2 regions of the Variovorax sp. M-6 genome follow, and region 1 is predicted to be linked to the other one. Evidence: predicted binding sites of a transcription regulator. Region 1 holds the regulator's gene; the other holds the start of a gene.
What was found. Region 1 encodes sigma-54, which starts transcription at its own class of promoters, with help from an activator protein. Its sites were predicted from a motif close to TGGCANGNAANCTGCTTT; they were not measured.
Positions count from the first base shown of each region.

Region 2: the regulator sigma-54 is predicted to act here: its motif matches at 1,726-1,743, upstream of AB4Z46_RS00760 (ammonium transporter).

Region 1 is NZ_JBFREQ010000025.1:93,745-97,099, reverse strand. Features, by position in the region: gene lptA (lipopolysaccharide transport periplasmic protein LptA) at 1-181, shown strand, start outside; gene lptB (LPS export ABC transporter ATP-binding protein) at 178-972, shown strand; gene AB4Z46_RS25135 (RNA polymerase factor sigma-54) at 986-2,578, shown strand; gene AB4Z46_RS25130 (phospholipase D family protein) at 2,581-3,355, shown strand, end outside.
Region 2 is NZ_JBFREQ010000001.1:154,107-157,461, reverse strand. Features, by position in the region: gene yjgA (ribosome biogenesis factor YjgA) at 1-103, opposite strand, end outside; gene pmbA (metalloprotease PmbA) at 162-1,532, shown strand; gene AB4Z46_RS00760 (ammonium transporter) at 1,814-3,016, shown strand; gene AB4Z46_RS00755 (NUDIX domain-containing protein) at 3,141-3,355, opposite strand, start outside.

The DNA of each region.
Region 1 (3,355 bases):
GCTGCCGCCGAACGCCGGCGTGGCGACCCAGCCGGGCGGCCGCGTCAAGGCCATCCTGACGCCCAAGGCGGCCGCCCCGGCGCCCGCCACCGGCGGTGCCAAGCCCGCGGCCACCCCGGCACCGGCGCCGGGCAACAGCCTGCGTTCCACCACCACGCTCGGCGGAGACCCCAAGAAGTGATCGAAACCGCCGGGGTGAACGGAAGCGATGGCCAGCCGGGCAGCCGGCTGGAGGCGCGCAGCCTGCAGAAGAGCTATGGCAGCCGCAAGGTCGTCAAGGACGTGTCGCTGGCCGTGCAGAAGGGCGAAGTGGTCGGACTGCTGGGCCCCAACGGCGCGGGCAAGACCACCTCCTTCTACATGATCGTCGGGCTGGTGCGGGCCGACGCCGGAGAGATCACGATCGACGGCGAGCCGATCGCCCACATGCCGATCCACCGCCGCGCCCGCATGGGCCTGAGCTACCTGCCGCAGGAGGCCTCGATCTTCCGCAAACTGTCGGTCGAGGAAAACGTGCGCGCAGTGCTCGAACTGCAGAGCGAGCCCGACGACCGAGGCCGAATGGTGCCGCTCAGCAAGGCGCACATCGACGAGCGGCTGAGCGAACTGCTGGCCGACCTGCGCGTCGACCATCTGCGCGATTCGCCGGCGCTGTCGCTGTCCGGCGGCGAGCGCCGCCGGGTCGAGATCGCGCGGGCCCTGGCGACGCAGCCGCGCTTCATCCTGCTGGACGAGCCCTTCGCCGGCATCGACCCGATCGCGGTGATCGAGATCCAGCGGATCATCAGCTTCCTGAAGGAGCGCGGCATCGGCGTGCTCATCACCGACCACAACGTGCGTGAGACGCTGGGCATCTGCGATCACGCGTTCATCATCAGCGACGGGCATGTGCTGGCACAAGGCACGCCTTCGGAGATCGTCGACAACGCCGAGGTACGCCGTGTGTACCTGGGCGAACATTTCCGGATGTAGGGGCCTTATCTCGATGAAGCAGGGGCTTTCGCTTCGCGTCTCCCAGCATCTGGCGCTGACGCCCCAACTGCAGCAATCGATCCGGCTGCTGCAGCTGTCGACTCTCGAGCTGAGCCAGGAAGTCGAGCAGATGCTCGACGACAACCCCTTCCTCGAGCGCACGGCCGAAGAGGCGGCGCGCGAGGAGTTCGGGCTGGACGCCGCCGATGCGCCGGTGCGCGACGAGGACCGCCAGGCCGAAGGCGATGGCGACTTCGCGCCCGGCCCCTCGACATCGACCGCCGAAGTCGCGGTCGCAACGCCCGACGCCGAAGCCGCCGCCGCCACCGATGCCGTCGACGGCGAGCCCGACTGGGAAGGCGACGGCACGGTCGACCTGGCGCCCGACGACAGCGAATGGGGCAGCGATGCGCCCGCGCGCACCAACAACCTCGGCGACGACGAACGCACCGACGCCACCGAACTGGCGCGCAGCCAGGAATCGCTGCAGTCCTTCCTGCATCGGCAGGCGCTGAGCCTGAGGCTCAGCGACACCGACCGCGCCGCGCTGCGCTTCCTGATCGAATCGCTCAACGACGACGGCTACCTCGAGGATTCGCTGCCGGCCCTGGCCTCGGGCCTGGCCGGCGACGACAACGACCAGTTCGACGACCTGGTGCATCACTTCCAGGTCGCGCTCGGCCTGTTGCAGAGCCTGGAGCCGGTCGGCGTCGGCGCCCGCAATCTGGGCGAGTGCCTCACGATCCAGCTGCGCGCCCTGGCGCACCCCGGCGAGGGTGCCGACGAGACGCAGGTGCGCGAGACCGCGATCGCGATCTGCAAGCAGCCGATGGAGCTGCTGGCGCGGCGCGATTTCAAGCGGCTGGCGACGCTCGCGCGCAGCAACGAGGAAGAGGTGCGCGCCGCCCTGCAGCTGATCTCCCGGCTCGAGCCCAAGCCGGGCCGCCGCTTCGTCGACGTCGAGCGCAACGTGGTGGTGCCGGACGTGATCGTCACGCGCATCGGCAACGGCACCAGCACCAACACCAAGTTCCGCGTCATGCTGAACCCCGAGGTGATGCCGCGGCTGCGCGTGCACGACATCTACGCCGGCGCGCTGAAGCAGCACAAGGGCGAGGGCAGCCAGGCGCTGTCGCAGCGGTTGCAGGAGGCGCGCTGGTTCATCAAGAACATCCAGCAGCGCTTCGACACCATCCTGCGGGTGTCGAACGCGATCGTCGAGCGGCAGAAGAGCTTCTTCGTGCACGGCGAGCTGGCGATGCGCCCGCTGGTGCTGCGCGAGATCGCCGACGAACTCGGCCTGCACGAATCGACCATCAGCCGCGTGACCACCGCCAAGTACATGGCGACGCCTTACGGCACGGTCGAGCTCAAGTACTTCTTCGGTTCGGCGCTCGGCACCGAGACCGGCGGCAATGCCTCGAGCACCGCGGTGCGGGCGCTGATCAAGCAGTTCGTGAGCGCCGAGGACCTGAAGAAGCCGCTGTCCGACAGCCAGATCTCCGAGATGCTCAAGGAGCAGGGCATCGAGTGCGCGCGCCGCACCGTCGCGAAGTACCGCGAGGCGCTGCGCATCGCGCCGGCCAATCTGCGCAAGGCGCTCTAGCGATGCTTCGGGGCCCGGGAGGGTTGCGCGGGTGGCTCGGCGCGGCGCTGCTGGCGGCGACCGTCCTGGCCAGTGGTTGCGCGATGCTGCCGGCCGATTTCGAGCGCCAGCCCTCGAGCGCGATCACGGCCTCGGGCGAGACCACGCTGGGCCGCATCGCCAGGGCCTCCTCCCCCGATCCGGACCTGAGTGGATTCCGGCTCATGCCCGGCGGCGACTTCGCGCTCGACACGCGCCTGCAGCTCGCCCGCCGCGCCGAGCGCACGCTCGACGTCCAGTACTACCAGATCGAGAACGACGAGACCGGCCGCTACTTCCTGCGCACCCTGCGCGATGCGGCCCTGCGCGGCGTGCGGGTGCGGCTCCTGATGGACGACCTGTACACCTCCGGCGAGGATGATCTGCTGCTGGCGCTGGCCGCCACGCCGAACCTCGAGCTGCGGCTGTTCAACCCTTTCCCGGCCGGCCGCGGCAGCATGCTGCAGCGCTTCTCGAGCTCGCTGTTCGACTTCGACCGCGTCAATCGCCGAATGCACAACAAGCTCTTCATCGCCGACGGCGCGATGGCGGTGGCGGGCGGGCGCAACATCGGCAGCCAGTACTTCACGCAGACCGCCGGCGCGAATTTCCTGGACATCGACACCTTCGTCGCCGGCGCCCTGGTGAAGCGCCTGGGCAGCCTGTTCGACCTCTACTGGAACAGCCCGTACGTGCGGCCGATCGGCACCGTGGTCGGCTCCTCGCTGCCGCGCGAGGCGCTGCAGCAGCGCTTCGATC
Region 2 (3,355 bases), on a different contig from region 1:
CGTCGGTGCCCTTGAGCTCGCGCTTGAGCTCCAGATCGAGTTCACTGCCTTCGGCTACGAACTCGCCACGGACGAAGTAGCCTTTTTTGGGTTTGCGGGACATAGAGTCAATCGTTGGCCGCACCATCGGGAACAGGGGGCGCAAGTATCATAGCCAACACATGACCACATCTTCCTCGCGCGCCGATTCCGGCTTCGCCTACAGCCGTCCCTTCTTCGAAAACCTGGTCGATTCGGCCCTGGCGCACGCCAAAAAGCTCGGGGCGACCGATGCCGGCGCGGAGGCGTCCGAGGGCTGCGGCCTGAGTGTCTCGGTGCGCAAGGGCGAGCTCGAGAACGTCGAGCGCAACCGCGACAAGTCGCTCGGCGTCACGGTCTACGTGGGTCATCGCCGCGGCAACGCCAGCACCTCCGACTTCTCCGAGGCCGCGATCGCCCAGACCGTGCAGGCGGCCTACGACATCGCGCGCTTCACGGCCGAGGATCCGGTCAGCGGCCTGCCCGACGAGGCTGACATCGCCAAGGAGCAGCCCGACCTCGACCTGTTCCACCCCTGGGACGTCACGAGCGAGCAGGCGGCCCGGCTGGCGCTCGAATGCGAGGCGGCCGCCCTCTCGACCGACAAGCGGATCACCAACAGCGAAGGCGCCGGCGTCTCGGCGCAGCAGAGCCATTTCTTCAGTGCCCACACGCGCGGCTTCCGCGGCGGCTATGCGAGCTCGCGCCACTCGATCTCGGTGGCGCCGATCGCCGGCCGCGGCGACGACATGCAGCGCGACGCCTGGTACAGCTCGATGCGCTCGGCCGAAGAACTCGCGAGCCCCGAGGCGGTCGGGCGCTATGCGGCCGAACGCGCGCTGAGCCGCCTCAAGTCGCGCAAGATCAAGACCACCGAATGTCCGGTGCTGTTTGAGTCGCCGCTGGCGGCCGGGCTGCTGGGCGGCCTGGTGCAGGCCACCAGCGGCGGCGCGCTCTACCGCAAGAGCACTTTCCTGCTCGACTCGCTGGGCAAGAAGGTGCTGCCCAAGCACATCGACGTGGTCGAGGACCCGCATGTGCTGCGCGGCAAGGGCAGCTCGCCGTTCGACGACGAGGGGGTGGTCACCCGCAAGCGCAGGGTGGTCGATGCCGGGCGGCTCGAGGGCTATTTCCTCAGCACTTACTCGGCGCGCAAGCTGGGCATGAAGACCACCGGCAACGCCGGCGGCTCGCACAATCTCACCTTGACCTCGCGCCTGACGAAGAAGGGCGACGACCTCGACGCCATGCTTGCCAAGCTCGGCACCGGCCTCCTGGTGATCGAGCTGATGGGGCAGGGCGTCAACTACGTCACCGGCGACTACTCGCGCGGCGCCAGCGGTTTCTGGGTCGAGAAGGGGCGGATCGCGTTCCCGGTGCAGGAGATCACGATCGCCGGCAACCTCAAGGACATGCTGCTGGGGATCGAGGCCGTGGGCGCCGACGCCTACAACTACGGCGCCAAGACCACGGGCTCGCTGCTGGTCAATCGCATGAAGGTCGCGGGGGCATAGGCTCGCCCCCAGGTTGGGCTCACTGCGTGTAGCCCGCCCACCCCCTGCCGGGGGCAACACCGGCGGCCCGGCGAAGCCGGTTCCGCGGTGTTTCACCAGCGGGCCTGGCTGCGCCGGCCGCGAACCAGCGCGCTTTCCATGTCGGTGCGGGATGCAGCGATTTGGAGCGTGAGGCACCGCAGTGAAGCGGATTTGGCACCAAATTTGCTTTCGATTGGCGCGTCAGCCGGGTCATCCGGCGTGAGCGCACCACATCAACGCAAACCTCAACGCCAAACTCCATGGATGCACTGACTCGGGGCACGAACGCGCTTTTTCTTCTTCTCGGCGCCATCCTGGTGTTGTCGATGCATGCGGGCTTCGCCTTTCTCGAACTGGGAACGGTACGCAAGAAGAACCAGGTCAATGCGCTGGTGAAGATCCTGGTCGACTTCTCGGTGTCGACCATCGTCTATTTCTTCGTTGGCTTCGGTGTTGCCTATGGCACGCATTTCTTCGTCGGCGCCGATCGGCTGGCGATCGGCAGCGGCTTCGAGCTGGTGCGCTTCTTCTTCCTGCTGACCTTCGCCGCAGCGATCCCGGCGATCATCTCGGGCGGCATCGCGGAGCGGGCCAAGTTCTGGCCGCAGCTCATCGCCACGGCGGTCATCGTGGGCTTCGTCTACCCGCTGTACGAGGGTATCGCCTGGAATCGGGCTTTCGGCATCCAGGACTGGCTGGCCCGGGTGACGGGCAATGAGTTCCACGATTTCGCGGGCTCGGTGGTGGTTCATGCGATGGGCGGCTGGCTGGCGCTGCCGGCGGTCCTCCTGCTGGGCGCGCGCCGCAACCGCTACCGCGGCGACGGTTCGCTGAGCGCCCATCCGCCGTCGAGCATTCCGTTCCTGGCCCTGGGCGCCTGGGTGTTGTGCGTGGGCTGGTTCGGCTTCAACGTGATGAGCGCGCAGACGATCGACAAGATCTCGGGGCTGGTGGCGGTGAATTCGTTGATGGCGATGGTCGGCGGTACGCTGGCGGCGCTGGCGCTCGGCAAGAACGATCCGGGTTTCGTCTACAACGGCCCGCTGGCCGGTCTGGTGGCCGTCTGCGCGGGTTCCGACCTGATGCATCCGATCGGCGCGCTGGTGGTGGGTGGCGTGGCCGGCGCGATCTTCGTCAAGATGTTCACGCTGACGCAGAACAAGTGGAAGATCGACGACGTGCTCGGCGTCTGGCCGCTGCACGGGCTGTGCGGCACCTGGGGCGGGATTGCGGCAGGGATTTTCGGGACGCGGGCCCTGGGTGGCATCGGCGGGGTGAATCTCTGGGCGCAGCTCATCGGGGTGGCGATCGGCGTGGCCTGGGCGCTCGTCGCGGGCGCGGCGGTGTACGGCGTGCTGCAGGCCACGCTCGGGTTGCGCTTGTCGCAGGAAGAGGAATATGCCGGGGCGGATCTGTCGATCCACAACATCAGCGCCACGCCCGAGCGCGAAGTGAGTTGGTGACTCGCCCCCAGGTTGCCCGGCACTTCGTGTCCGGGCGCCCACCCCCTGCCGGGGGCAACACCAGCGGCCCGGCGGAGCCGGTTCCGCGGTGTTTCACGAAGGGGCCAGGCTGGCGCCGGCCGGTTCAGAGGGACAACGCGGAGCGGACTTTGTCGATGACCCGGACGTAGGGTGGGGCGAAGTTGTCCAGCGGGGCGTCGGGCGCCAGCCAGCTGAAGCTGAAGACCAGGCCGTCTTCCTCGGGGCTGCCCGAGGCGACGTGATCGAAGCTTTCGGGCAGCGGCGCTTCGGCGCGCATCAGGTAGACATGCCAGAGCTGTGGATGGCGGCGCTTGTTGC